DNA from 4 places in the Lentilitoribacter sp. EG35 genome. Region 4 is predicted to be linked to each of the others. Evidence: predicted binding sites of a transcription regulator. Region 4 holds the regulator's gene; each other region holds the start of a gene.
What was found. Region 4 encodes LexA, which represses DNA repair genes until DNA is damaged. Its sites were predicted from a motif close to TGTTCNNNNTGTGTTCNG; they were not measured.
Positions count from the first base shown of each region.

Region 1: the regulator LexA is predicted to act here: its motif matches at 6,640-6,657, upstream of recA (recombinase RecA).
Region 2: the regulator LexA is predicted to act here: its motif matches at 3,503-3,520, upstream of AB2J24_RS06025 (DNA recombination protein RmuC).
Region 3: the regulator LexA is predicted to act here: its motif matches at 1,157-1,174, upstream of ruvC (crossover junction endodeoxyribonuclease RuvC).

Region 1 is NZ_JBFNGQ010000001.1:607,050-614,517, reverse strand. Features, by position in the region: gene murI (glutamate racemase) at 1-347, opposite strand, end outside; gene AB2J24_RS02800 (RNA methyltransferase) at 337-1,167, opposite strand; gene AB2J24_RS02795 (NADP-dependent isocitrate dehydrogenase) at 1,374-2,585, shown strand; gene alaS (alanine--tRNA ligase) at 2,661-5,309, opposite strand; gene recA (recombinase RecA) at 5,489-6,580, opposite strand; gene AB2J24_RS02780 (carbohydrate kinase family protein) at 6,813-7,468, shown strand, end outside.
Region 2 is NZ_JBFNGQ010000002.1:447,219-454,686, forward strand. Features, by position in the region: gene AB2J24_RS06005 (acyl-[ACP]--phospholipid O-acyltransferase) at 1-1,192, shown strand, start outside; gene truA (tRNA pseudouridine(38-40) synthase TruA) at 1,189-1,941, opposite strand; gene fmt (methionyl-tRNA formyltransferase) at 1,954-2,889, opposite strand; gene def (peptide deformylase) at 2,919-3,440, opposite strand; gene AB2J24_RS06025 (DNA recombination protein RmuC) at 3,554-4,789, shown strand; gene AB2J24_RS06030 (ribokinase) at 4,814-5,710, shown strand; gene AB2J24_RS06035 (Hsp20 family protein) at 5,836-6,264, shown strand; gene AB2J24_RS06040 (DUF1150 family protein) at 6,361-6,618, shown strand; gene ptsN (PTS IIA-like nitrogen regulatory protein PtsN) at 6,676-7,140, opposite strand; gene hpf (ribosome hibernation-promoting factor, HPF/YfiA family) at 7,178-7,468, opposite strand, start outside.
Region 3 is NZ_JBFNGQ010000004.1:241,443-248,910, reverse strand. Features, by position in the region: gene ruvA (Holliday junction branch migration protein RuvA) at 1-604, opposite strand, end outside; gene ruvC (crossover junction endodeoxyribonuclease RuvC) at 607-1,113, opposite strand; gene AB2J24_RS09790 (YebC/PmpR family DNA-binding transcriptional regulator) at 1,248-1,991, opposite strand; gene AB2J24_RS09785 (TIGR00282 family metallophosphoesterase) at 2,097-2,921, opposite strand; gene AB2J24_RS09780 (5-formyltetrahydrofolate cyclo-ligase) at 2,942-3,532, opposite strand; RNA gene ssrS (6S RNA) at 3,548-3,705, opposite strand; gene AB2J24_RS09770 (cell division protein ZapA) at 3,812-4,174, opposite strand; gene AB2J24_RS09765 (DUF4164 domain-containing protein) at 4,182-4,463, opposite strand; gene tkt (transketolase) at 4,727-6,706, shown strand; gene gap (type I glyceraldehyde-3-phosphate dehydrogenase) at 6,771-7,468, shown strand, end outside.
Region 4 is NZ_JBFNGQ010000005.1:71,239-78,706, reverse strand. Features, by position in the region: gene trpD (anthranilate phosphoribosyltransferase) at 1-34, shown strand, start outside; gene trpC (indole-3-glycerol phosphate synthase TrpC) at 37-849, shown strand; gene moaC (cyclic pyranopterin monophosphate synthase MoaC) at 849-1,355, shown strand; gene glp (gephyrin-like molybdotransferase Glp) at 1,352-2,563, shown strand; gene lexA (transcriptional repressor LexA) at 2,912-3,628, shown strand; gene AB2J24_RS10470 (ComEC/Rec2 family competence protein) at 3,609-6,068, opposite strand; gene gltA (citrate synthase) at 6,299-7,468, shown strand, end outside.

The DNA.
Region 1 (7,468 bases), on a different contig from region 4:
GAAATCACGCCAGATTTTGTGCGTTCAGCGGCAGGTTTAATTGCAGGTACTGTGCCAACAAATTTGACTTCAGGAAACCTCGATCGCAAAGCCGTCATAACAAGAGTAGAAGCAGTATTACAGGCGATGATTATAAGTTCAGGTCGATAGGTTTCTATCAACTTACCCATAAGCTCTACAATATGGGATTCTAGATTAGTCTCATCCCATGAACCATAAGGAAAAGCAGCATCATCGGCGACATAGATAAACTGCCTCTCCGGCACTAAAATTCGTGCCTCACGCAACACGGTTAAGCCACCTATACCACTGTCAAAAAGCAGAATTGGTGCCTGCTTATTCATCATTCAAACCATCATCAGCACTACGACCACCTAAGCCAGGGCCTGATTTCCCTTTAGGGGCTGATCGGCTATACTGGTCTAACGACGAGAAAACGCCTCTCAAAAAGAAGATTTCGTTTTCTGAAAAAGCTGGCCTCGAAAAAACCGCACGAAGATTATCAATCAAAGCAGGCCGTTTTTTCTTTGATCTAAAATATCCACGAGAATCCAAAGCTTCTTCAACTTGATCAATTAAACCACGTAGATGGTGTTTCTCCGCAGGCGCAAAATCTGGTGACTGGTGAGGAATATCAGTTTCACTATCAAGCCCACTTTTTAGCCATTCATACGACATTAAAAGCACTGCTTGTGATATATTTAATGATGCAAATGCAGGATTTACTGGAAATGTAACAAGTTCATCAGCCAGACTTACTTCATCGTTGCGTAAACCAATTCGTTCTCTGCCGAAAAGTATCCCAATCTTCTCCCCACGCTTAAACCGAACACGGAGCTCTTTTGCCGCCGAGACAGGGCCTTGTACCGGCTTATGCCCATCACGTTCCCTTGCCGTTGTGGCGAGGACGAAATTTAAATCCGCGATTGCTGATGAAAGATCATCAAAAATCTGCGCTCCATCTAAAACATGATCTGCTTTACTCGCTGCGGATATAGCTTTCTCATTTGGCCAGCCATCGCGCGGCGCCACAATTCTGAGGTCATCCAAGCCGAAATTGGCCATGGCGCGTGCCACCATGCCGATATTTTCGCCCAGTTGTGGTTCAACCAATATAATAATTGGTCCCTCAGAGATCATCTGTTTTTTACTATTCGTACCAGACATAAATATTCCATCTTAATCACTACGCTCGTGTTGCACATTTGTACCTAATTTAAAAGCACTTCAATAATCTCCAAACAGAGCAAATGTGTGTTCAGAGCTTTTTTCCCATAAATATTGCACTGCGAGCTGTGCTTTGCTATGAGGGCGCATCAGTTCAATCCTGCACTTCAAGCAGGTTACGCACTTCCAATATAAAGGTCCCAAATATGGCGAAAATTAAAGTCGAAAATCCTGTTGTGGAACTCGATGGTGATGAGATGACACGTATCATCTGGCAATTCATCAAAGATAAATTGATTCACCCCTATCTAGATATTGACCTAAAATATTACGATTTAGGTATGGAAGCACGTGATGAGACTGACGATCAGATCACTGTAGATGCTGCAAATGCAATCCAAAAATATGGCGTGGGTGTCAAATGCGCGACCATTACGCCAGATGAAGCCCGCGTTGAAGAGTTCGACCTCAAAAAAATGTATCGTTCACCAAACGGCACAATCAGAAACATTCTCGGTGGTGTAATCTTCCGCGAACCAATCATTTGTAAAAACGTCCCACGTTTGGTTCCGGGCTGGACAAAACCGGTTATCGTTGGTCGTCACGCATTTGGTGACCAATATCGCGCGACAGACTTTAAATTCCCTGGCAAGGGTAAAGTTACTATGAAATTTGTTGGCGAAGACGGCACCGAGCAAGAGTATGATATCTTCGAAGCACCATCTGCTGGTATCGCAATGGGCATGTACAACCTTGATAAATCCATTGAAGACTTCGCTCGCGCATCCATGAATTACGGCTTGCAACGCAAAGTTCCAGTTTATCTGTCTACTAAAAACACTATCATGAAAGTGTATGATGGTCGCTTTAAGGATATCTTCGAAGAAGTTTATCAAAACGAATTCAAAGAAAAATTCGAAGAAGCAAATATCACTTATGAACACCGCTTGATTGACGACATGGTCGCATCAAACCTTAAATGGTCTGGTGGTTACGTTTGGGCTTGTAAAAACTATGATGGCGATGTTCAGTCGGACACCGTTGCTCAAGGGTTTGGTTCACTTGGCTTAATGACGTCGGTTCTTATGTCTCCCGATGGCCGCACTGTCGAAGCAGAAGCCGCTCACGGAACAGTCACACGTCACTATCGCCAGCATCAAAAAGGTGAAGAGACTTCTACCAACTCAATTGCCTCTATCTTTGCATGGACACGTGGCCTGGCTCACCGCGCAAAGCTTGATGATAATGCCGAGCTTGCAAAATTTGCGCTAACACTTGAAAAAGTATGCGTGGACACAGTGGAATCTGGCTTTATGACAAAAGACTTGGCATTATTGATTGGTCCTGATCAGCCTTGGCTGTCAACAACAGGCTTCCTAGATAAGATCGATGAAAATCTACAAAAAGCAATGGCTTAAGTTCATAACTTGATTCAAAAAGCCCGCTGCATTATTTGCAGCGGGCTTTTTATTTTTGATATCAGTATAACTGGTTTAGAGTAACGCCTTAATAGCATCTATAGCGTCAGGGCTTTTTGATGTATCAGGACCACCAGCTTGCGCCATATCAGGACGACCGCCGCCACCCTTCCCACCGAGAACTTCCGATGCAGCACGAACCAAGTCGACTGCACTGTATTTTCCAACAAGATCATCCGTCACACCCACAACAGCACCAGCTTTACCACCGTCAATACCAATGAAGGCCACAATTCCAGAACCAATTGAATTCTTGCCGTCATCTGCCAGAGCCTTTAACTCACGGCCGCCAATACCCTCGACGACCTTACCTATAAAGCTGATGTCATTGATCATTTCAGCACCGTCAGATTTAGCGCCCCCGCCCATAGCAAGTTGGCGTTTTGTATCTGACAATTCTTTTTCCAACTGCTTTCTCTCTTCAAGCAACTGCGCAACTCGATTGGGAACTTCTGATGGCGAGGTTTTAAGGGCAGCAGCGGCAGATTTTAACGTGGCCTCTTGCGTTCTGAAGTAATCCCGCGCCGCATCACCACTTAGTGCCTCAATACGCCTAACACCAGCAGATACCGCACTTTCACCCACGACAGCTACAAGGCCAATTTCACCTGTGTTCGAGACGTGTGTCCCACCACAAAGCTCCACAGAGAATTGACCATCTTCACCTGAACTATCGGGTTGTGATCCCATCGCTACGACACGAACTTCCTCACCGTACTTTTCGCCAAACAAGGCACGAGCTCCTGCTTCAACAGCATCGTCTACACCCATTACACGCGTCGTCACAGGTTCGCTTTGCAAGACAACTTCATTAGTAATAGTTTCAATTTTTGAAAGCTCATCAGCTTCAAGTGGCTTCTGGTGAGAGAAATCAAATCGAAGCCTATCTGCCGAAACAAGAGACCCTTTTTGTGCGACATGGTCACCCAGCACTTGACGAAGGCTCTCGTGCAGTAAATGAGTGGCAGAGTGATTTCGACAAATATTAGCCCTGCGGTCGGGATCAACCTCTAAACGACCGGCTTCACCTACAGAAACCTCTCCCTCCTTTAGAACCGCATGGTGAACAAATAGACCATCAGCCTTCTTTGAAACATTTTTTACATCTGCAATGGCGCCATTTTCAAAAAATATCTGCCCAGTGTCACCCATCTGACCACCCATTTCTGCATAGAAGGGTGATTGATTAAAAACCAAACTTACCTCATCGCCATTACCGGCTTTTTTGACCTCTTCGCCATCCTTAACTATTGATTCTATAACGCCTTCTGCGAGTAACTTTTCATAACCCAAAAACTCGGTGGACCCAACACGATCAAATACGCTGAACCATATAGCTTCTGATGCAACATCCCCAGAACCGGACCAATTTGCCCGAGCTTCTGCTTTTTGCTTCTCCATGGACGTATTAAAACCATCTACATCAACGTCAATCGAACGCGAGCGAAGCGCGTCTTGCGTCAAATCAAGCGGAAATCCATAAGTATCATAAAGTTTAAATGCCACATCGCCTTTGAGCTCATCACCCTCATGCATATCAGCTGTAGCTTCATTTAGAAGCTGTAGACCCCGACCAAGCGTTCTCTGAAAGCGCACTTCTTCAATCTCAAATGTTTCTCTTATGAGACTTTCGGTCTGACGCAACTCTGGAAAAGCATCCCCCATTTCCGAAACGAGGCTTGGAACCAATTTGTGCATCAACGGTTCTTTCGCACCAAGAAGATTAGCGTGTCGCATTGCACGACGCATGATACGTCTAAGCACATAACCACGCCCCTCATTTGAAGGAAGAACACCATCGGCAACGAGAAAACTGCAAGCTCGCAAGTGATCAGCTATCACACGATGACTAGGCAGTTGATCGCCATCAGCCATCACGCCCGTTGCTTCAACCGACGCATTAATGAGCTTCTCAAATAAATCGATCTCATAGTTGTTATGCTTGCCTTGCAGAACAGCAGCGATACGTTCTAGCCCCATGCCTGTGTCAATAGATGGTTTAGGTAAGTTTTCGCGTTGATCTTTGGAAATCTGCTCATATTGCATGAACACAAGGTTCCAAATTTCGATAAAGCGATCACCATCTTCTTCCGGTGAGCCGGGAGGGCCACCCCATATATCTTCACCATGATCAAAGAAAATTTCAGAACATGGGCCACAAGGTCCAGTATCACCCATAGACCAAAAATTATCACTGGTTGGAATCCGAATGATACGATCATCTTTCAAACCAGCGATTTTTTTCCAAAGATCCGCAGCCTCGTCATCCTCTGAATAGACGGTCACCAATAACTTCTCTTCCGGTAGAGCATATTCTTTAGTTATCAAATTCCACGCATGGAGAATGGCTTGCTCTTTAAAATAGTCACCAAATGAGAAATTACCTAACATCTCAAAAAATGTATGATGGCGTGCTGTATACCCAACATTATCCAGATCATTGTGCTTACCACCAGCACGTACGCATTTTTGCGATGTTGCAGCTGTCGAATATGGTCTCTGCTCAAGCCCCGTAAAAACATTCTTGAACTGAACCATTCCGGCATTTGTGAACATCAATGTTGGATCATTTTGCGGAACCAGCGAACTAGAAGATACAACTTCATGTCCGTGGGATTTAAAATAATCCAAAAATACAGATCTAATATCGTTTACGCCGCTCATACCTAATCAAACCTCAAATGGCCAAAAGTAGTTTTTTCTTAAGGCTGAAAGAAGGCTTAATCAACCAAATAATCTTCCGAATCCCGCCAAGCGCCTAAGAATATGACAAAGCAAAGATAAATAAGCCGCCCCCATCAAATGATGGAGACGACAAATAAATTTCAAATACTTAAAGCAGATTAAGCTTTTGCAGCATCATCCTTATCATCGGATGCACCACCAGAAGGGTCATCAAGCAATTGCTCTGCAATCAGACCAGCGTTCTGACGCAATGATAATTCAATCTCATCCGCAGTTTCTGGGTGATCAGCAAGGAATTGCTTTGCGTTTTCACGTCCCTGTCCCAAGCGTTGACTATTATATGAGAACCAGGAGCCAGATTTCTCGACTATTCCAGCTTTGACTCCTAAATCAACCAATTCGCCCGTTTTGGAAGAACCTGCACCATACATAATATCAAATTCAACCTGCTTAAATGGAGGTGCCATCTTATTCTTTACAACTTTAACACGTGTCTGGTTACCTACAATTTCATCGCGGTCCTTTACAGCACCAATACGGCGAATATCCAAACGGACTGATGCATAAAATTTAAGCGCATTGCCGCCTGTTGTTGTTTCCGGTGAACCAAACATCACACCAATTTTCATACGGATTTGGTTGATAAAAATAACCATGGTATTTGATTTTGAAATCGAACCTGTCAACTTGCGTAAGGCTTGGCTCATCAAACGAGCTTGCAAGCCCGGGAGACTATCGCCCATTTCACCTTCAATCTCTGCTCGGGGAGTAAGAGCTGCCACAGAATCAACAACAAGAACATCAAGCGCACCAGAACGAACCAGTGTATCCGTAATTTCTAATGCCTGCTCACCAGTATCTGGCTGTGATATCAAAAGGTCTTCAAGATCAACACCAAGCTTACGCGCATAAACCGGATCAAGAGCATGCTCTGCATCAATGAAACCACAGATACCGCCATCTTTTTGAGCTTGAGCAATCGTCTGTAATGCCATGGTCGTTTTACCTGAACTCTCAGGACCATAAATCTCAATAACACGGCCTTTAGGCAGACCACCAATACCAAGGGCAATATCAAGGCCGAGAGAACCTGTTGAAACCTTTTCAATCTCGACAACACTCTCATTTGAGCCGAGTTTCATGATTGAGCCTTTTCCGTATGATCGCTCAATCTGAGAAAGTGCTGCATCCAGCGCCTTACTTTTATCCACTGATTTTTCCTCTACAAGTCGCAAAGAGTTTTGTCCCATGATTACATACCTTCAAATTATTTAGCCGCCGCAAGTAATCAGCGCTTCCATAACCTAAACGTACTCTATTTGTTCTCATTTGGCAATACCAACTTAACTATATGAAAATATTTAATAAATACGAATATGTTCTATTTTTGTCCAACAACTTCAACAATCTATTTCAAGTCAAATAGATTTAAACTAAAATCGCTTTCAGCATGATAGACGATTCGCCGAAAGGAATAACCCATTGAAACCTATTCTTATTATGGGTGGTGCTCATATCGACCGAAATGGAACCATGAACAAACCCTATATAACAGGTTCGAGCATCCCGGGAACCATGAGGGAAGACATAGGCGGCGGCGCGTTTAATGTAGCAAGTAACTTAGCACAATTAGATATTCCCGTGATATTTTCCTCACCGCGTGCGGATGGCAACCTAACATTTGCGATTAAAAACAAGTTGCGAAATTTATCAAATTTTATTGACTTTCCAATTCAGCTTGAAGGCAATTCACCAAGCTACACAGCTCTTAAAGATAAAAATGGTGAACTTATTGCAGCTTTAGCGGATATGCAGCTTTATGATGAACTTACTACGGAAAGTTTTCTCACAGAGAAGCTACGAACGAAAATCACACAAGCTGATATAATCATAACAGACGCGAATTTTCCGGCACATATATCAAGCGCCATCGGTAAATTAAAAACTGAGCAATGCAGCTGGTATGCAGTGGCAACTTCACCTGCCAAAGTCAAAAGACTTCAACCCTCGCTACCAAGCCTTAATTTATTATCGATGAATATGAACGAAGCAATAGAATTGACGGGGCTTACAAAGCATTCCATACCGGAATTGATTGAGCAACTTCATAATATGGGACTGAAGTCTGGAATTATTAC
Region 2 (7,468 bases), on a different contig from region 4:
CTCACGCCTCTTTATCAAACATGCAAAATTGGAAGATTTAGTCGCCGAAATTGAACCTTATGTAGATATTATCTGGCTGGACGAAGTACGAAAAGAGATTTCAATTTTTGAAAAACTTGTCGGATTTCTCACACGCACGAAAATCATAACAAAAAGCGAGGTAAATGACCCGGCTGCGATCCTCTTTACGTCAGGGTCAGAAGGTGTGCCCAAAGGTGTCGTATTAACCCATCGCAATATGCTGACTAATGTTGCGCAAGCTGCCGCACGCATAGATTTTAATCCATCTGATAAACTGTTTAATGTGCTGCCAGTTTTCCATTCATTTGGGCTGACCGCTGGTACTGTCCTACCTCTTGTTTCAGGTGTTCCGGTTTACATGTACCCCTCACCATTGCACTACCGCATTGTTCCCGAACTTGTTTACAGCTCAAACGCCACAATCATGTTTGGTACAGATACATTTCTATCTGGCTATGCGCGCACCGCAAATTCCTATGATTTCCGCTCACTGAGATATTGTTTTTCTGGCGCGGAACCTGTTCGCGCAAGCACACAAAAAACCTACATGGAAAAATTTGGCGTCCGAATTTTGGAAGGTTATGGTGTTACCGAAACCGCTCCCGTGATCGCGCTCAATACACCGATGCATAACAGCCAGGGTAGCGTGGGACGCTTGTTGCCGGGCATAGAATATAGGCTCGAAAAAGTACCCGGCATCGATCAAGGCGGGCGGCTATTTATCAAAGGCGGCAACGTTATGGCAGGTTATTTGCTACACGATAAACCTGGTCAACTTCAGCCTCTACCTGATGGATGGCACGATACTGGAGACATTGTAACCATGGATGACATTGGTTTCGTCACAATCAAAGGCCGTGCAAAACGATTTGCTAAAATTGCCGGTGAAATGGTTTCTCTTGCCGCCATTGAAAAACTTGCGGGAGAAGTATGGCCTGAGCACTTAAATGTTGTTGTTTCAGTACCCGATGCTAAGAAGGGTGAGCGCATCATACTCATTACTGAATTTGAGGGCGCTGATCGCAAAGCATTTATGGAGTATGCGCGATCACAAAATGCAATGGATTTAATGATCCCGGCGGAGATCAAAATTGATAGCGTACCTTTACTTGGTAGTGGAAAAATTGATTTTGTTGCGGCTCAAAAACTTGGATTAAATGAACCGGCTTAGTAATCGACCGACATGAAATACAAGGCAAAAGGCGGGGCTACTGGACCACAGGCGACCCGCTTTTTCGCTTCCAATGCTTTTGTGACATCATCGGCAGTCCATTTGCCCTCGCCGACCTTTTTTAATGTGCCGGCAAAAGATCTGATTTGATTATGCAAGAAAGCAGGTGCAGTTGCATGAAGCTCAATGAACTCTGTACCCTCAACAGCGACTACATCCAATTTTTCAAGCAACCGAACAGGGCTTTTTGCCTGACAGCTTGTTGCCCGAAATGTTGTAAAATCATGAACACCAACCAATCGCTGGGCTGCCTCATGCATTTTTGCCACATCTAATTGTTTTGAAACATGAAATGCGCGATTTCTCTCCAAACCTGGATGTCCATGACGGCATAGATATCGATATAGATAATGTCGACGCTTAGCAGAAAATCTCGCATGAAATTTACTATCGACCTCCTCAGCATCGATAATTGCGATACTATGATCTCCATGCTCTCTTAGAAAGGCGTTGATAGCACCCTGCACTGCCAATGGTGTTCTGTCTTTGGTAAGATCAAAATGTGCAACTTGACCACGTGCATGAACACGGGCATCCGTGCGCCCCGCACCATAGACCACTGCATCCTCACCCAGAAAACCTAGAATTGCTTTCTCAATCGCCCCTTGAATAGATGGATAATTTGGTTGCCGTTGCCAACCAAAGTAGTCAGTCCCGTCATATTCAATCGTTATTTTATATCGAGGCATAAGTGTCACATATCATGTTAATTTGGTGCCGGCATCTATTGTAACGCCGCGTAAAAAGCTTTGTGCGTCCATCTTCTTGCCACCTGCTTTTTGCAATTCTATCAGTTGAATTGCACCGTCCGCGCAGGCAATCGTCAGTTTGTCATCAATAACTTGCCCGACTAAACTTGAATCAATAGAATCAACTATTTTAGATCTCAGAACCTTTACACGAACTGCCTTCTTACCTTCACCAAGCTCAAACCAAGCGCCTAGAAATGGTGAAAGACCCATAATATGACGATGCACGTCTTTCGCACTTTTCTCAAAATTAATGCGACATTCAGCTTTATCAATTTTCGCAGCGTAGGTAATGCCCTCTTCTTTCTGCTCAATCAATTCTATTTCGTTAGTTTCCAAAAGTTCCATGGCTTTGACCGCAAGCGGCCCACTGATATCCATCAATTGATCATGCAAGCTGCCTGCTGTCGTATCATCGGTAATATCTACTTTCTCAGACAATGCGTATGGTCCGGTATCAAGCCCAACGTCCATTTTCATAATCATCATGCCAGTTACATCATCACCGGCCATAATAGCTCGTTGAATGGGTGCAGCGCCGCGCCAACGCGGCAACAAAGATGCATGACCGTTAAAACAACCATGTTTCGGGCTATCTAAAATGGGTTTTGGCAATAAAAGACCATAAGCAACAACAATTGCGACATCTGCATCCAAGGCATCAAATCGAGATTGTTCTTCTTCTGATTTCAAACTGATAGGTGTGCGGACTTCTATACTATGCTTATCCGCAAGTGCATGAACAGGCGACGGTTTTAGCTCGAGACCACGACGGCCTGCCGGGCGAGGTGGCTGGGTGTAAACACAAACAATGTCATGCCCAGCATCAATCAATGCTTTGAGTGTGGCAGTTGAAAATTCAGGCGTGCCCATAAAGACTATACGCAATTGAACCTCCTAAGTTTTGAATTAAATGGTCAGAGCACTGCCGCGTTTTGTTTGGCAAGCTTTGTAAACTTCTTGATCACCATCTGACGCTTAAGCTTGGAGAGATAGTCAATGAACAGCACACCATTAAGATGGTCAATCTCATGTTGCAGACATGTTGCCATAAGCCCATCGGCTTCTATTGTTTGTGCCTTACCTGAAAGATCAAGATAGTTGACGGTAATGGCGGCAGGGCGCTCTACTTCGGCATAATATTCAGGAATTGACAGGCAGCCTTCTTCATAAACGCTCATTTCATCACTGTTTTTGACGATCTCGGGATTGATGAAAACTTGCGGTGTTTTGTTATCTTCATCTTTAGACACATCAACGACTAGCATCTGGCGTGGAATACCGATCTGTATTGCTGCCAGGCCGATACCTGGCGCATCATACATTGTTTCCGTCATATCCGCAGCTAAACGCTTCAAATCATCATCGAAACGTTCAATAGGTGCAGATTTCTCGCGCAAGACTGAATCTGGAAGTAGGACAATTGGCTTAATACTCATGTGCGTTGAAATAGGGGGTTCAAGGTCTAAGGTCAATAATATATTTTGAGATCGGCGCCTCCCGTTCACCTTTTGATCTGACAAGCAAGAAAGAATCATATAATCTAGTTCGAATGAACAATTTATCTGATTTCCTGTCGACGACAATTGTAACCTTGGGCGGGCTTAACATAAGTTTTGGGCAAGTTCTTGCGAGTGTTATTGCGCTTGTTGTCATAATGCTTGTTGCAATTTTTATACTGCTGTGGCGAGCATCAAACAATCGGCATAAAGCGCGCGATCTTGAAATGCAAAACTCAATGGCCGCGCAATCTCAGATGAATGATCTTTTGAAAGTGCAGGCAGAGATGCAGGGTCGCATGACGACCATGGCCGAGCTATTTGGCTCCCGACAGTCCGAGCTTAATCAAAATATCAACAATCGACTCGATGGGATGAGCCAAAAACTTGGCAATTCACTTGTTGAACAAACCAAAGCCACCCATGAAAACCTATCTAAGTTGCAAGAACGTTTGGCCGTTATCGACACAGCACAAAACAATATTCAGACACTTGCGCAAAATGTGGTTGGGTTACAAGCCATTTTATCAGACAAGCAAACGCGCGGTGCATTTGGCCAATCGCGGATGGAAACCATTATTAAAGATGGCCTTCCCATCGGGGCTTACCAATTCCAGACAACGCTATCCAACAGTTCTCGCCCCGACTGCACCGTAAAAATGCCAAATGATTCTCCGCATTTGGTTATCGATGCGAAATTTCCATTAGAAGCATGGAATGCCATTAAGAAGGCTGCGGATGATCGCGCAACGACAGAGGCCTCCAGACAATTTCGTGCTGATATCGAGAAGCACATCAAAGATATTTCTGAAAAATATCTCATTGCAGGCGAGACCCAAGATACCGCATTCATGTTTGTACCATCTGAGTCTATTTTTGCTGAAATTCATGAGAATTTTGAAGGTGTTATTCAAAAGGCACACCGTTCCCGCGTTGTCATCGTGTCACCTTCGCTTCTTATGCTGTCGATACAGGTCATACAAGCGGTCCTGAAAGACGCACGGATGCGAGAGCAGGCCCATCTCATTCAAGGAGAGGTGATCCGCCTAATGGACGACATAGGCCGCCTAGATGATCGCGTGCGTAAATTACAAACACATTTTGGCCAAAGCCAGCGCGATATAGATCAGATTTTGACATCAACTGATAAAATTGCAAAACGTAGTGCCAAAATTGAAGATATGGATTTTCAAGATACTGATTCAGTTAATATTGAAAAACCCGAACAAAAACCAATGTCAGTCGTAAAGCCCGCTCAAGAAAAAGGACGGCTAAACTTAAGACCGTAGCATGGCGTAACCCGAGGAGTTTACATGATTAGCGTATTTGGATCAATAAATATGGATCTTATAGCAACGGCCGAGCGATTACCGCTGCCGGGCGAAACGGTGCATGGCGACAGCTTTTCTACCGCGCCGGGAGGCAAAGGCGCGAACCAGGCACTTGCCGCAACAAGAGCAGGTGCGAGCGTGAAGATGGCAGGCGCGGTTGGGCAAGATAATTTTGCAGAACCGGCATTAGAATTACTAAAATCAGCAGGTACAGATCTTAAATTTGTGAAAAGTGTTGAAGGGCCAACCGGAACGGCCCTTATTTTGGTCGGCAACGATGCCGAGAACATGATTGCTGTGATCGCAGGCGCAAATGGTAAAGTAAGTGTCGCGGATGTGGAGCCTCTGCTCAATAGTATGAATAAAGATGATAGTATCCTCTTGCAAATGGAGATCAGTGTCGATGCCGTAAAGGCAGCACTAGAAGGTGCGAAAACGCGAGGCATTCGCTCAGTCTTCAATATTGCACCCATGAGCGATGATGTTATTGATATTGCCCCTCTTGCCGACATTATCGTGGCGAATGAAACTGAATTTGATCTTCTGATCGGAAAAGGTACTCTTTCAGCCGAAGATCGTATCATTGCAATGCGAAATTACCATCAAAAAACAAATCGCAGCCTAGTTATTACACTCGGCGGTGATGGCGTTATCGCTATTGACCAGGGACAAGAATATTCTGCACGCGGATTGACCATCAAACCAATTGATACTGTGGGCGCGGGTGATACATTTTGTGGTTATTTTACTCAAGCATTAGATGCTGGTCTTGATTTTGGCTCAGCCCTTGAACGTGCGGCAATCGCCGGGTCTCTCGCCTGCCTTAAAGCTGGTGCTCAACCGGCTATACCGATGGCAGATGATTTGGATGCTCTCTAGAGATCAGTTAGATCTGCAGATTCTGGTTTGACTTTTAACGCCTTGAAAAGATCTCTCTTGACCTCCATATATAGGGCAAGGTGCCGAATTCGGGCCTTGAACTTGTTGCTTGAATTGAGGACAAAATGACACGTATGGCACCATTCTCTAGCCCATTGCTACTTGGATTTGAAGCGATGGAAAAAACGCTGGAACGCGTTGCGAAGGGCGCAGAAGGCTATCCACCCTATAATATAGAGCGCATTCACTCAGACACATCAGATCGGGCTGAAAAGTTGCGCATTACTCTCGCTGTTGCCGGATTTTCTGAAGATGAGCTTGATGTAACAACTGAGGAAAACCAGCTCTATATTCGTGGTAAACAAATTGATAATCAAGAGCGCGATTTTCTCTATCGCGGCATTGCTGCACGGCAGTTTCAGCGGGTCTTTATTCTCGCCGATGGTATGCAAATCGGTGGCGCTGAATTAAAAAACGGCATGCTCTCAGTTGATCTTATCAGACCAGAACCGGAACGAATGATAAAGAAAATTAACATTTCTGTATCAAACTAAGCCTATCATTCAATAAGCAAGGTGATTCTAACACTTGCTTGAGGAATCGCGTGTTGTGATCATGAAGCATCACAGCTCCCAAACATGGAGAGACAAATGCTTTCAATCTATGAAAATGACATCGAAACGGCTGATGAATTCGCACTCATGGGTGCTGGTGAAGTTGCCTATATTCGTAAAATATCATCTGAAGAAGTTAATGAACGCTTCCCAATGGAAGAAGAACTTGAGCCGGGTCAAGAGCTATGGGCCTTGTTTGCCGCCGATGGAACACCAATTTATCTTAGTGATGACCGCACTCGTACGTTCTTTCGAGCGGCAGAAGATGAACTTTCCCCTGTGACATTGCATTAGGGGAAAGATTAAGCGTTCAAATGAACTTTGGCACTAAGAAAAATTGGATGCCGAATACTAGGCTGCGTTTGACGCTGATGTTTGTGTCAAAAGTGCATAAATGGCCGAATCTGATTGCGCACCTCTAATTTTCTCGACTTTATCACTATCTCTGAGAACACGGGCAATACGTGACAATGCTTTAAGATGATCTGCGCCGGCATCTTCTGGTGCAAGAAGTAGAAAAATCAGGTCGACTGGCTGATCATCCAATGCTTCAAAATCTACAGCAGTTTCAAGTTTTGCACAAAAGCATAAAATACGATCTAACTTTGGCAATTTTCCATGTGGAATAGCAATACCATTGCCAACACCAGTAGAACCCAAGCGTTCACGCTGCAAAATTACATCAAAAATTTCACGTTCAGAAAGTCCGACTTCCTCCGCGGCACAAGCAGCAAGCTCTTGAAGAACTTGCTTTTTAGAACTTGCTTTAAGCGCATGAAGTATCGAACTCTGCGCAATTAAATCTGCGAGCGACATAACTATCTACCCCTTGACTGAAATAAGCTAATGCTTATCAGTTTTTAACATCACCGGTATCAACCCAACCGATATTGCCGTCATTTCGGCGATAAACCACATTAATGGCATCACTACCAGCATTTTTAAAAATCATAACCGGATCATCAGTCATATCTAATGACATTACAGCATCCGCAACCGACATTATTGCAAGTTGTTTTGTACTTTCCGCCACAATTGCTGGCGCATAATCTTCTGCAACTTCTTCTTCAACAACATCATTTGTACCCATTACACTATAGGCAACTTCGGCAAAAGCACTCGGATTCGTATTAATCTGATGGCT
Region 3 (7,468 bases), on a different contig from region 4:
CTTTCAAGCCAAGACGAATAAGTTTTGCACTATCGGCATCATCGCCCGCATCGCGAATGGCTGCTCCGACCGCAGAAGCAGCTTGCTCTCGCGAATATCCCAAATTGCAAAGTGCAGATACAGCATCGGCAACAGGAGCGGATGCTACGCCATCACCAATATTCTGCTTGAGCCCCATATCCGGCGCATCAAGACCACCAAGAAGTGGTGCTTTGTTTTTAAGTTCAGTCACAATTCGTTGCGCAACTTTTGGCCCAATACCGGGCGCTCTGGCGACCATTGCTTTATCCTGCAAGGCAATAGCATTAGACAAATCAGAAGCAGAGAGCGTTGATAAAATAGCAAGTGCCACCTTTGCTCCAACACCTTGGACGCTTTGTAAAAGGCGGAACCACTCCCGTTCCAACTCGGTTGCGAAACCAAAAAGTTTAAGCTGATCTTCACGCACATAGGTTTCAATAAATAAGATGACAGCCTCGCCTGCAGAACCAATATTACCTAATGTGCGCCCCGAACAAAACGCTACATAGCAAACACCGTGCACATCAATGAGGACATAATCTCCAGCGATCTCTTCAATCGTGCCTTTAAGTTTACCGATCATAATTATACCGCCGCTATTTTATAGGTTGCGCTCGTGCGGTTATGCGCATGACAAATTGCAATTGCCAGCGCATCCGCCGCATCATCGGATGTAAATTCTGCTTTCGGCATGAGAACTTTGACCATCATATGAATTTGTTTTTTATCTCCATGGCCAACACCAATGACTGATTTCTTCACCGCATTTGGTGCATATTCCGCCACACGAAGCCCTGATCGAGCAGGCACAAGCATTGCGACACCACGAGCCTGACCAAGCTTTAGCGTTGAAGTCGGGTTCACATTCACAAATGTGTTTTCAACGGCAGCTTCAAAGGGTTGATGGGAATGAATAATACCTTCCAAACCATCATAAATTTGACAAAGGCGAGAGGCAAGATCAGCTTTACCATCAGACTTGACTGTACCAGAGGCTACAAAACGTAAAGAATTACCCAAGACATCAATAATGCCCCAGCCAGTATTTCTAAGCCCCGGATCAATACCGATAATTCGAATCGCGTCGTTCATCTGCTCACCCTATGTGTTTAGGTGATAAACATCTACCAAAAACGTGAACAAAACAAAAACAAATCACACAAAACTATTTAAAATAAAAAAGCCGAGCAAATGCCCGGCTTAGAAAATTCGATTAAAGAACCTGCCTAGGACAGTTTAGCCATCACTTCGTCAGAAATATCAAAGTTTGAATAAACGTTTTGAACATCATCATCATCGTCTAAAACATCCATAAAACGCATAAGTTGCTCAGCCTTGGTCTCGTCAACTGGTGTTTCGTTTTGAGGTTTCCAGATGGGCTTAACAGTTTTTGGCTCGCCCAAAGCAGCTTCAAGTGCTGACGATACATCTCCAATATCTTCAAAAGCACAATAGATCGTATGTGTTTCTTCATCAGAAACTACATCTTCAGCACCAGCTTCGATACCAGCTTCCATGATAGTGTCCTCGTCTCCAACTTCTACTGGGTAGATAATCTCGCCAACACGGTCGAACATAAAGCCGACCGAACCAGTTTCCCCCAATGCCCCGCCAGATTTTGTAAAAGCTGTTCGAACATTTGATGCAGTGCGATTGCGGTTATCAGTCAAAGCCTCAACAATAACGGCAACACCGCCTGGGCCATATCCCTCATAACGCACTTCGTCATAATTCTCGCCATCTTTATCCGCAGCTTTGTTAATTGCGCGCTGGATATTATCCTTTGGCATAGACAATGATTTGGCATTCTGAACAGCTAATCGAAGACGCGGGTTCATTGACACATCAGGCGCACCCATTTTTGCAGCAACGGTTATTTCCCGAGCTAACTTTGAGAACATCTTGGAGCGAACAGCATCCTGACGTCCCTTGCGGTGTTGAATATTCTTAAACTTGGAATGGCCTGCCATGAAACCCTCTTTGTAATTTCTCGTAATCTAAAAATCGATTTCCCGCCTTATAAAAACAAAACGCCTTAAGGTCTAGGTTTATTGTATTATGTGTACCGTGAAGTCCTATAACCAGAAACTAGGTACAGTTTCTTCAAGTCTTGCACCTTTACGAAGTGGTGCAATCTTCTCAGCCAACCCAGTACGGTCTGAAATTTCAACGCCAACACCGCAAATTGTTGCCGGACCTGTTGCAATTTCCATCCGCCCTCTTGGTATTTTGGTTACGAACCGATTGATCAGTTCTTCTTTTTCCATACCAAGAGATGAATTATAATCGCCACACATGCCTGAATCGCTCATATAGCCCGTACCGCCATCCAAAATCTGGCAATCCGCTGTTGGCATATGGGTATGTGTGCCGACAACCAGGCTTGCTCGCCCATCAACGAAATGGCCAAAGCACTGTTTCTCGCTTGTTGCTTCCGCATGAAAATCCAGAATAACGGCATCCGCTTGCTCGCCCAATGGGCAAGAGCCAAGAACCTCTTCGGCACACGCAAATGGATCGTCCAGATCAGGATGCATGAAAACACGCCCCATGATGTTTGACACAAGCACTTGCGCACCATTTCGCGCTTGAACCAAAGTCGCACCACGACCTGGTGTACCTTTTGGATAATTAGCAGGGCGAAGAAATGTATCGTAGCGTTCACAAAATGATAGCGCTTCTTTTTGCCCCCAAACATGGTTGCCGGTGGTCACGACATCAGCGCCAGCATCAATTGTTTTTAAAAATATCTCTTCTGTTATACCAAAACCGTGAGCTGCATTTTCGCCATTGACCACAACAAAATCGAGTTTGAAATCAGATATCAACCCCGGAAGCTGGTCCCAGACCGCTTCGCGGCCGGTTGAACCGACCATATCACCTAAAAATAGAAATCTCATGCCGCCTCTATAAGGGGGCTTTAAAATTCGCGCAAGCCACGCTCAGTTAAAATGAAATCAAGCGGTACGTCATGGTCATCCGTTGGAACCTCATCAACCTCTTGGGTAGAAAATGCAACACCAATCAATGTTTGAGCTTTTCCCAGTCCTTTAAGTTTTTCAATCGCGCGATCATAAAACCCGCCGCCATAACCAATGCGATCACCGTTCTGATCAAATACGGAAAGCGGAACAAGCATGACATCTGGCAGAAGAACCGATGATGCATCATCCGGCGCCAACGTTCCAAAACCATTGCCTACGAGTTTTGTTCCCGCCATGAATTCTCTAAACTCAATCTCTGTTTTAGATAAGATATACGGTAAGCAAACTCTGTTTTTTCGCGTCCAAAGCCTTGAAATAACTGGTTTGAGATCAACTTCCGAGCGTATTGGTAAAAACGCGGACACAATTCCATCGGGCTCCACATGGCAATCCTTGAAGTGCTCGGCAATCTCTTGTGAAAACTTGGTGCGTATCTCAACGGACAAAGCATCACGTCGCGCCAGAACTTCAGAACGAATTTTTTGCTTTAAATCAGAAACGTCCGCAACCTTGGAAATATCTACCATGCTATGCTCCAAAAAGTGCGATCCACTGACAATCGATGGAATTTTAAAATCCTAGGAACCTACAATGTAGGTGGGCGCCGTGTGCTCCGACCCACGAGCCAAAGCAGGGACAGCTCCCTTAGAATTAATTAAGGCCCGAGGATATTGTGTCCTGTCGGAAAGAGCAGATCGCTTACACGATATAGTCTCAGTCGTAGTTTATTACCACCCAATTCCGAATATGGAACAGAATTTTCTGTTTAAACCCATCAGAAACTACCAAGATTTTGGCATTCAATTTTAATCATTCTTGTTGAGTTTGTCCGCAATATTCGAAATTTGCGTTGCAACAGTACTAAGGGTGCTTGCAACACTCGTATCCATTTTTTCAGCATTTTGAAGCGCATTGTCACGCGTTGTTTTGACGAGATCTAATTCAGATTGAACGCCCTTCAGCTTGCCTTGCACTTCCGATAACTCATCCATCACCATAATACCGGCCATAACAGTCAGTCGTTGGTCACCAATTTCACCAAATTGAGATCTCAAGCTCAGTACATATTTATCAAACTTCTCAGCAAGGTCATTCAGATGTTCTTCCTGCCCGGCCTCGCATGCCATGCGGTAGGATTTACCGTCGATAGTAACTGTAACCTGAGACATTTAACCCTCAATTACCCCGATCAAGTACAGCGCGAATAGTTTCCATCGCTGTGACTAACCGACGAGATACTTCCCGATTAGCTTCTTCTAGTTGATTGGCACGGTTTTGTGCACCATCAAGTTCTTCAGCCAGCTTTGATCGATCTGATATCATAGATTTCAATTCTTCTTGTGATTGTTCAGCGTCTTTCTGATTTTCCAGACGGCGCCCAACCGCGCTTTCAAGCGACGTTACCGCATTTGTCAGCTGATCTAACGCTGATTTCACTGCTAAATCTTCAGTACTCATAGCCCATATATCCCCAAGAATGCGAATCAAGCCCCCTATAACCTACAGGAAAAGACATTTTCATAGCCCAAAGCCCTAGTCAATAAAGCTTCACGGGTTCAAATTGCTCGTACACATCAAATCAATTTATTCACTCGTTTCGATCAATTCACACTCAAAAGAAGTTACTTTCATTGACTCCACCCCGCGAAGTGCTATGACAGCGACGCCGTTGTGCTGGAGACACCGCAACCCTCCCTAGATGATAAAATACAGGCATAAATATGACATCCACGGTTAAACATCAGCAATTGGCGAACGCCATCAGGTTTTTGTCAATGGACGCTGTCCAAAAAGCTAATTCAGGCCACCCCGGTCTTCCTATGGGCGCGGCAGACATCGCGACCACCCTTTTCACCAAACATTTGAAGTTTGATCCAAAAAACCCATCCTGGCCAGATCGCGATCGATTTGTCTTGTCTGCTGGTCACGGCTCAATGCTCATTTATTCATTGCTCTACCTGACTGGCTATGATGATATTTCATTGGAAGACCTCAAAAACTTCCGTCAGCTTGGCTCACCAACCGCTGGTCACCCTGAATATGGTCATATTCCAGGTATTGAAACAACAACTGGTCCGCTTGGCCAAGGCATTGCAAATGCTGTTGGTATGGCAATCGCTGAACGCAAGCTTGCTGATGAATTTGGTGCTGACATTGTCGATCATAATACCTACGCACTTGTGGGTGATGGATGCTTAATGGAAGGTATCAGTCAAGAAGCTATTACGCTTGCTGGACATTTAAAACTCAACAAGTTGATCGTTCTTTGGGATGATAACAATATCTCAATCGACGGTGCTATTTCAGTCAGTGATTCGACGGATCAAGAGGCTCGCTTTAAATCATGTAACTGGAACACTCTTCGTGTAGATGGACATGATCCAGAAGCAATTTCTGCTGCCATTGAAGAAGCAAAAGCATCTGACAAGCCGACAATGATCGCTTGTAAAACTCAAATTGGTTATGGCTCTCCGAAGAAAGCCGGCACTGCAGGTGCTCATGGTGCTCCGCTTGGAGATGATGAGATTGCAGCAACCCGCGAAGCTCTCGGTTGGGACGCTGCGCCGTTTGAAATCCCATCCGATATTCTCGATGCATGGCGTCTTGCGGGCCTTCGTTCTGCGAAAGTTCACAAAGACTGGGAAAAGCGCATCAAGGAAGGTGACTCTGACATCAGATGTACGTTTGAACGTCGCATGAACGGTGAATTGCCGGGCGCATTGGTTCCCGCACTTCTTGAATACAAAAAAGCTCTTGCAGAAGACAAGCCAAAAGAAGCAACACGCAAAGCCTCGCAGCTTGTGCTCGAAGTCATCAACGGTGCGGTTCCTGAAACAATTGGCGGCTCTGCCGATCTGACTGGATCAAATAACACAAAGACAAGCCAAACAGTTTCCATTACACCTGATGATTTCTCAGGCAGATACCTGCACTATGGCATCCGTGAGCATGGTATGGCAGCCGCAATGAATGGTATTGCGCTACATGGCGGTTTGATTCCCTATTCAGGCGGCTTCCTAATTTTCTCTGATTATTGCCGTCCGTCAATTCGTCTGGCAGCTCTTATGGGTATCCGAGTCATTCACGTATTCACACATGATTCTATCGGCCTTGGCGAAGATGGTCCAACCCACCAACCTGTTGAACAAATGGCTTCGCTTAGAACTATTCCTAATCTCAACATGTTCCGCCCAGCGGACATTACCGAGACATTGGAATGCTGGCAGCTAGCTCTCGAATCAGAAACGCGCCCTTCTGGTATTGCCCTGACACGTCAAGGCCTACCAGCTCTTCGCACAACTTACGTTGAAGAAAACCTATGCGCGCACGGTGCATATGAACTTGCATCTGAAAGCGATGCACAAGTAACTATTTTTGCTTCCGGTTCTGAAGTCGAGATTGCCATGAGTGCGAAAGCATTGCTGGACGCAAAAGGTCACACAACACGTGTTGTGTCTGTCCCATGTATGGATCTATTTGATGATCAAGACGACGCGTATAAAGCTGCAATCATCGGTGACAGCCCTGTTAAAGTTGCCATCGAAGCAGGTGTTCGCCAAGGTTGGGATCAATTCATTGGCTCAGATGGCATATTTATCGGCATGAACTCCTTTGGTGCGTCAGGTCCTTATCAAGAACTTTATGAGCATTTCGGAATCACACCTGAGGCTGCAGTTTTGGCAGTCGAGGCAAAGTTATAATAATAAATAACACCAGTACAATATTGGGGACAATCCTAACCCTATTATTATTCGGAGAATATAAATGACAGTAAAAGTTGCTATTAATGGTTTTGGCCGCATTGGACGTAATGTTCTACGTGGTATTATGGAATCTGGGCGTAATGACATCCAAGTTGTTGCGATTAATGATTTAGGTCCTGTTGAAACAAATGCACATCTTATGCGTTATGATAGTGTACACGGAAAATTCCCCGGTACAGTTACTGTCGACGGTGATACAATCGATGTAGGGCAAGGACCGATCAAAGTAACAGCTATTCGCGACCCTAAAGACCTTCCTTGGGCAGACGTTGATGTAGCTCTTGAATGTACTGGTATTTTTGCAAGTCGTGAAAAAGCGTCATTACACTTGGAAAATGGCTCATCTAAAGTCCTTATTTCTGCACCGGGTGGCAATGATGTTAAGACCATTGTTTATGGTGTAAACGATGAAGACCTTACAGCAGATGACAAAGTTGTTTCAAACGCTTCTTGTACAACCAACTGCCTTACACCTGTAGCGTACGTTCTGAACAATGCCTTCGGCATTGAAAAAGGCTATATGACGACAATTCACTCATATACGGGTGACCAACCTACGCTCGATACTATGCATAAAGATTTATATCGTGGTCGTGCCGCAGCTGTATCTATGATACCAACATCAACAGGTGCTGCAAAAGCTATTGGCCTTGTTCTTCCAGAACTTAAAGGCAAGTTGGATGGCTCTGCGATCCGCGT
Region 4 (7,468 bases):
AACCTCCAATCGCTTAGCCCCAACTGAAAGCTAAATATGGCTGACATTTTAAAGAAAATCGAAGAATATAAACGCGTCGAAATAGAAGTTGCCAAGGCTAAAATGTCCCTCAGCGATCTAAAGGCAAAGTTCGCCGATGGTGATGCTCCACGTGGATTTAAAGCAGCGCTAGATACAAAAAAAGCCAATGGAGAATTTGGCCTTATTTCAGAAATCAAAAAGGCTAGTCCTTCTAAAGGTTTGATTAGGGAAGATTTCAACCCGCAGGAACTTGCCAAAGCCTACGAACAGGGCGGTGCGTCATGCCTTTCTGTTCTTACTGATACTCCGTCTTTTCAAGGCGCGCCTGAGTTTTTAACTGCTGCAAGAGATGCCTGCGCCCTACCCGCTTTGCGCAAAGATTTCATGTTTGAACCTTATCAGGTCTATGAAGCGCGCGCATGGGGCGCAGATGCAATTCTCATTATAATGGCATGCCTAAGTGACGATGAGGCTAAGGCTTTAGAGGATTGTGCCTTTGAACTTGGTATGGACGCGCTTATTGAAGTGCATGACGAGATCGAGACTGAACGAGCACTCAAACTTGATAGTCGATTGCTGGGTGTCAACAACCGAAATTTACGCACCTTTGAAGTCTCGCTTTCCAATTCAGAACGCTTAGCCGCGATGGTACCCGATGATTACCTGCTTGTTGGAGAAAGCGGCATATTTACTCATGATGATTGTTTGCGTTTACAAAAGTCAGATATCAGCACATTTTTGGTGGGCGAAAGTCTTATGCGCCAAGAAGACGTTACCAAGGCGACTAAAGAGCTTTTAGGGGCAGCCAGAAGAGTTGGTGATAGATGATGACGAACGAGGGCAAACTCACACATTTAGCTGAAGATGGGTCTGCCTCTATGGTCGATGTAGGTGATAAGACTGCGACTACGCGAGAAGCTATTGCGGTTGGTCAAATTAAAATGGCACCTGAAACACTTGCGCTCATTCGCGAGGGTAACCTTAAAAAAGGTGACGTTATCGGCACGGCTCGCCTTGCTGGCATTATGGCTGCAAAACAGACCTCAAACCTGATCCCACTTTGCCACCCGCTACTATTGACTAAAATCGCGGTGAATATTGAAGAAGCACCTGAACTTCCCGGTTTACGCATTACATCTACCGTTCGTCTTTCAGGAAAAACAGGTGTCGAAATGGAAGCGCTGACGGCATGTTCTGTTACATGCCTAACCATCTACGATATGGCTAAGGCGGCGGATAAAGGCATGGAAATCGGTGGCATTCGTCTTGTTAAGAAAACTGGGGGTAAATCTGGCGAGTGGCATGCAGATTTATCGGATAGCGCTACATCATGAGCCTACTTCCCGTTGACGAAGCATTATCAAGACTTCTTAAGGGTGCTGAACCTAAGGGTGAAGAAAAGGTTTCAATCAGCGATGCTCATGGTCGCATTTTAAGCCAGAACATTTCATCCAACCGCGCGCAGCCACCATTTAATGCATCAGCAATGGATGGTTATGCGGTTCGCTATGATGATGCCTGCAAAGCTGGCATGACATTGCGTGTTGTTGGTGAATCCGCTGCAGGGCGAAGTTTCACAGGTGTTGTAAATAAAGGTGAGGCTGTCCGTATCTTCACAGGTGCGCCAGTGCCCGCTCAGGCTAATACGATCCTCATTCAGGAAAACACCAAGATCATTGCAGAAAACGTCATCAAAGTTACTGACCCGGCACAAAAAGATCGGCACATCAGGCTCAAAGGTGTTGATTTTGATGAAAATCAGATGCTGCTGGAAAAATCTCGACGCCTGGACTATTCCGCCCTCACCCTAGCTGCATGTATGAACCAGTCACATATGGCGGTTTTTGAAAAACCAGATGTCTACGTTCTGGCAACGGGTGACGAACTCGTAAAACCGGGCGGAACACCAGATGAAAACCAGATCATTTCATCTAACAGCTATGGCGTTGTGGCCTTATGTTCGAGCGCAGGAGCAAATGCTGTCGATCTCGGAATAGCTACCGATAATTTGGATGATATCAAAACACGCGTGCAAAAAGCAATTGATAGCAAAGCCGATATTCTTGTGACCATTGGTGGCGCATCTGTTGGCGATTATGATTTGGTACAAAAAGCTCTTATCGACATGGGTATGGAGCTTAATTTTTGGAAAATCGCCATGCGTCCTGGTAAGCCACTTATGTTTGGCCAACTTGGTAACATGCGTTTCATGGGATTACCGGGTAACCCAGCATCATGTTTAGTGACGGCCAATTTATTTCTAGCACCGCTTGTTCGAAAGCTTAGCGGAAACCGGGCAACACAAGTCATCCAAAAAGCGAGAACTACAGTTGATCTTACGGAAAACGCCTCCCGACAAGATTATATGCGAGCCCGCATCGAATATGATAAAAATGGAAACCTAACTGCTACCCCATTTTCTCGGCAGGATTCATCTCTGGTACGTGTCTTTGCCGATGCAAATGGTCTTTTGATTCGCCCCCCAAATGCAAAACCGGCGAAAAAGGGCGATACTTGCGACGTAATCTTGTTAGATAGTTGAACTATTTGGAATTAATTTTGCAAAGCAAAACCAAATATTTCTTGTTCAGTAAGAATAGAACAGTGCGATAACAGGCTTACGCAACTCGCTTTAACTAATCATCTATAAATTCATTATATTTTTCAATCATCTACATGTACCGGCTGAACCAAGGATCTGCCAGATTCATCATCTAATATGATCCAATTGTTCAATAACATTTATGTATTCCGTCTATGTTCCTCTTTGTTCAAGTGAAACACGTAATTTCATAGCAATGTTCTTTAAATGTTTTTTAACACTTGCGGAACACATATAGAACATATAAGAATTGTTCTTGATTTGTTTCATTTTGCAAAGGTATATCATATGTTGACCCGTAAGCAGCAAGAGTTATTATTTTTCATTCATGAGCGGATGAAAGAATCCGGTATACCTCCATCATTTGATGAAATGAAAGACGCGCTTGATTTAGCATCTAAGTCTGGAATCCATCGCTTAATTACAGCGCTCGAAGAGCGTGGTTTTATTCGAAGACTCCCTAATCGAGCACGTGCACTTGAAGTTATAAAACTACCAGAGAGCTACCAAAACACATCACCTCCGCCGCGCGGCTTTACGCCAAGCGTTATTGAGGGCAGCAAAGATAGAACACCGACACAGAGTTTGAAGCCTAAAGCATCCAATGATGATAATGCCGGCGCATTAAACGTTCCGGTCATGGGGCGGATTGCCGCGGGTGTTCCCATATCGGCAATACAACACAATACGCATAATGTGGCTGTTCCGGTTGATATGCTTGGATCTGGAGATCATTATGCTCTTGAAGTCAAAGGTGATTCAATGATTGAGGCTGGAATTTTTGATGGCGATACGGTCGTAATTAAAGATACCAACCATGCCACACCCGGCGACATCGTCGTTGCACTTGTTGATGAAGAAGAAGCTACACTAAAACGGTTTCGTCGTAAGGGTGATTCAATTGCTCTGGAAGCTGCTAACCCAGCCTATGAAACACGAATTTTTGGACCTGACCGTGTTAAAGTTCAAGGCAAATTGGTAGGTCTTATTCGCCGCTATCATTAGTTTTGGTATTCAGTTCTGGTGCGTTGGCCTTGAAATTAGTGAGGCCATGGTATTTGACGATTTCACCATTTGGCATTTTGTAGCTGCGGCTTCGCCAGTCGTAATAGCGGTGAGATGTCCAAGGCCGAACGCTATTGTTAATGGCGCTTACAATATTCCAATCGAGGGTAGATTGAGACGTCTTGTCCAGATTGCGATATAGGGCAAGAGAACCTGTTCTTCGCAGTGAATTTTGATCAAGCACCATTACATTCTTATCGCAAGTGCTGTTTTCGTCTTTTAGCCTTGTAGACAAGATTACAATATTTGCGCGATCGCAGGCGATTCTTAAATATCTTTGATCTGTAATTGTTGCGATTTTGACCTCGCTGTTTTCAAAGTAGCAGAATTGACTCGATACACATTTAAACTCCGCAAACGCGGTCTGGTTTGAGAGTCCATCAAACTTGGGCCAAAATTCAACCGCCTCCTCCGAAAGCAACTCCTTGGCTTTCTGCTTATTAGAAAGCTGTATTGGCTTACCTATCTGAAACTTATAGGCATCTAACCATTGATCAAGAATAAACTTTGATGGTCGTGATCGATTAATACTTAACTGGTTTGTATTTGACTTGCGAATTCCTACAAGCTTGCCATCTTCGCTAATCAACATGTCAGGAATTTTGGGGTTTACCATTAACAATCCCAATGCTGAGAACCCAATCAAAGCCAATCCTGTAAAACGCAACTTACTTCTGAAACAGATAAACACAACAAAACCAACGGACGCTAGGAAGCTTGCGATTGGAGACGGCTTCCCGATTGCAATATTGCTGCCTAAACTGGCCACCCACTCTGCAATCATAATAACTATTTCAATTGACCATCCCATTGCCATCAGCGGCCAAGTTTCAAGGCCAAATGGCATGAGTAACACAGAGAGAAGTGCCAGTGGCATGACCAACAACGTGACAATTGGCATGGCAAGAACATTCCCTAGTACGCCATACCCTGCGAACTGATAGAAATGCTGAACAGCGAAGATACCAGTTGCAAGTCCAGCTATGATTGCAGTTGCGGCAAGACCTATAAAAAACCGAACGAGAAATATAAAGCCATCATAGATACCTCCCCTCGAGCGCTCATAGGCTGCAGAAAAATTTGCCCAACCTGTATAAATGGCCACGAGCGCCGCTGCAGCGGAAAATGACATCTGAAAACCAGGTGTCATCACTGCTGATGGTGAGATGACGGTTATAACGATTGCCGCAATTGCTACATTGCGTAATGTAATGGCGGGTCGTTCCATTAATACTGCTAACAATACGATGACCAGCATGATCCAAGCCCGTTGCGCTGAGATCGGAGCTCCAGAAATAGTCAGGTAAGAACTTGCAGCGATGATCGCGCCAAATGCAGCTATTTTTTTCACCGGAAATGACTGCACGAGTGTCGGAAATAAGCTGAGTATTAATCTCAGTGCAAAAAAGAAAGTGCCGGATGCCAGTACCATATGAAGGCCAGATATTGCCAAGACATGAGCAAGTCCTGACGCTCTTAAAGACTCAACAGCACTTTTACTTATTGCTCTTCGATCAGATACGATGAGCGCCGAAGCTATTCCAGCGGCATCCCCATCCAGCTGTTGCCTAATTCGATATGCTATTTCGCTTCGTACCCAATTTACCGAGACCAGAAATTTGGTTCTCAAATCCAATTTAGGAGGTGCAGATAAGACTTCTCTTTCTGGTTTACCGTAAAAAAATCCATAGGCCCCAATATTTTTTTGCAGAGCTGCTGACGAAAAATCATAGCCTCCTGGAAAAACCGGCCCTGACGGCGGCGAAAGTCGCGCGCGTCCTTTTATTGGTTCCCCAACCTCAAAAACCTTATGAGAACTACGTGCAACAAGTTGAATGACAGTCGGGGACCTAAATATTCTTGGATTACTAGTATCAACCACTTCAATTTTATATCGAGGCATATCATTAACCCCGATTTCTTTAGCGATAACAAGACCTTCGACGTTGATTGTTACGGACTGATCCAATATAATAAACTCACCCCGGTGTTCAAAATTGACGGCAATCGCACCAACAATAAATGCCATCCCCAAGCTGACTATATATTTTGACCGGACAGACAAACCATTTATGCAGACACGAATTGTCAAAAGAATTGAAAAGGGCAAAATAAGAGCGGCAATTGGGATGTCATTTTGACGCGTGAAATTAAAATATGCGCCAGCAATGAGCGCAATTGGAAACCAGAGAAATGTATGGCCAAAATGTACTTCTTCATCCAGCCATCTTTGTATTGCAGGTTGTTTTAGCGGCGCCGGAGCAGGTGTCACCAAGCCTCGTATAAACCGATTTAAATCCATATATATAGGGTTTTTAGGAACTTTACGGTCCGCACTCTCCCTCTTATCTATTTGATAATTTTCATCTTCGGTCGACAATGCACCCACTCAACGATTTTCACCGCTCCCTTATGGATACAATGATACCCACGCCCAACTATTGTCAACATTACCTTTGGTTTGCATAAGCGCTCTATACATTGCACTGCACAATATTTATGATAAAAACTTGGCATTGAGATGCAAATCGTATAGCTAATGCACATGATAATTAGAACAGAAAGTCTCGCCATGACTATGGCGATAAGATACGGCAAAAGGGAAAAATTATGACAGATAAAAAAGCGACCTTGAACTTCGAAGGCAAGGAATATGACTTCCCTGTTCGCTCTGGTACTCTGGGCCCTGATGTTATAGATATTAGCGCACTTTACAAGAACACAGATGCTTTTACATTTGATCCGGGTTTTACATCTACCGCATCATGTGATTCAGACATTACATTCATCGATGGTGATAAAGGTGTACTGCTGCACCGCGGTTACCCGATCGAACAGCTGGCAAGTGAAGGTGACTTTCTGGAAGTCTGTTATCTTCTTCTGCATGGCGAATTGCCATCTGCAGAACAAAAACTTGATTTTGACAACCGTGTGACCAAGCATACTATGGTTCATGAGCAAATGTCTCGTTTTTTCACGGGTTTCCGTAGAGATGCTCACCCGATGGCCGTGCTTTGCGGTTGTGTGGGTGCAATGTCTTCATTTTATCATGATTCAACGGATATCACTGATCCACATCAGCGCATGGTCGCGTCTATGCGTATGATTGCTAAGTTGCCAACTTTGGCAGCGATGGCATACAAATACCATGTGGGACAGCCATTCGTTTACCCGAAAAATGATCTTGATTATGCGGCCAATTTCTTGCGCATGTGTTTTGCTGTCCCTTGTGAGGACTACAAGGTGAACCCCGTTCTCGCACGCGCAATGGATCGGATTTTCATCCTTCATGCCGATCATGAGCAAAATGCGTCCACATCAACCGTTCGTCTTGCTGGCTCATCAGGCGCAAATCCTTTCGCTTGTATTGCCGCTGGTATCGCCTGTCTTTGGGGGCCTGCCCATGGTGGTGCGAATGAAGCAGCGCTTAATATGCTTGCCGAAATTGGTTCTGTTGATCGCATCCCTGAATATGTTGCTCGTGCTAAAGATCGCGATGATCCGTTCCGCCTTATGGGTTTTGGTCACCGCGTTTACAAAAACTACGATCCACGTGCGAAAATTATGCAAACAACAACGCATGAAGTGCTTAACGAGTTAGGCATTAAGGATGACCCGCTTCTAGAAGTCGCTATGGAGCTTGAAAAGATCGCCCTGACTGACCCTTACTTCATTGAAAAGAAGCTCTATCCGAATATCGATTTCTATTCCGGCATCACCCTGAAAGCGCTTGGCTTCCCGAAAGAGATGTTCACAGTGCTCTTCGCGCTTGCAAGAACT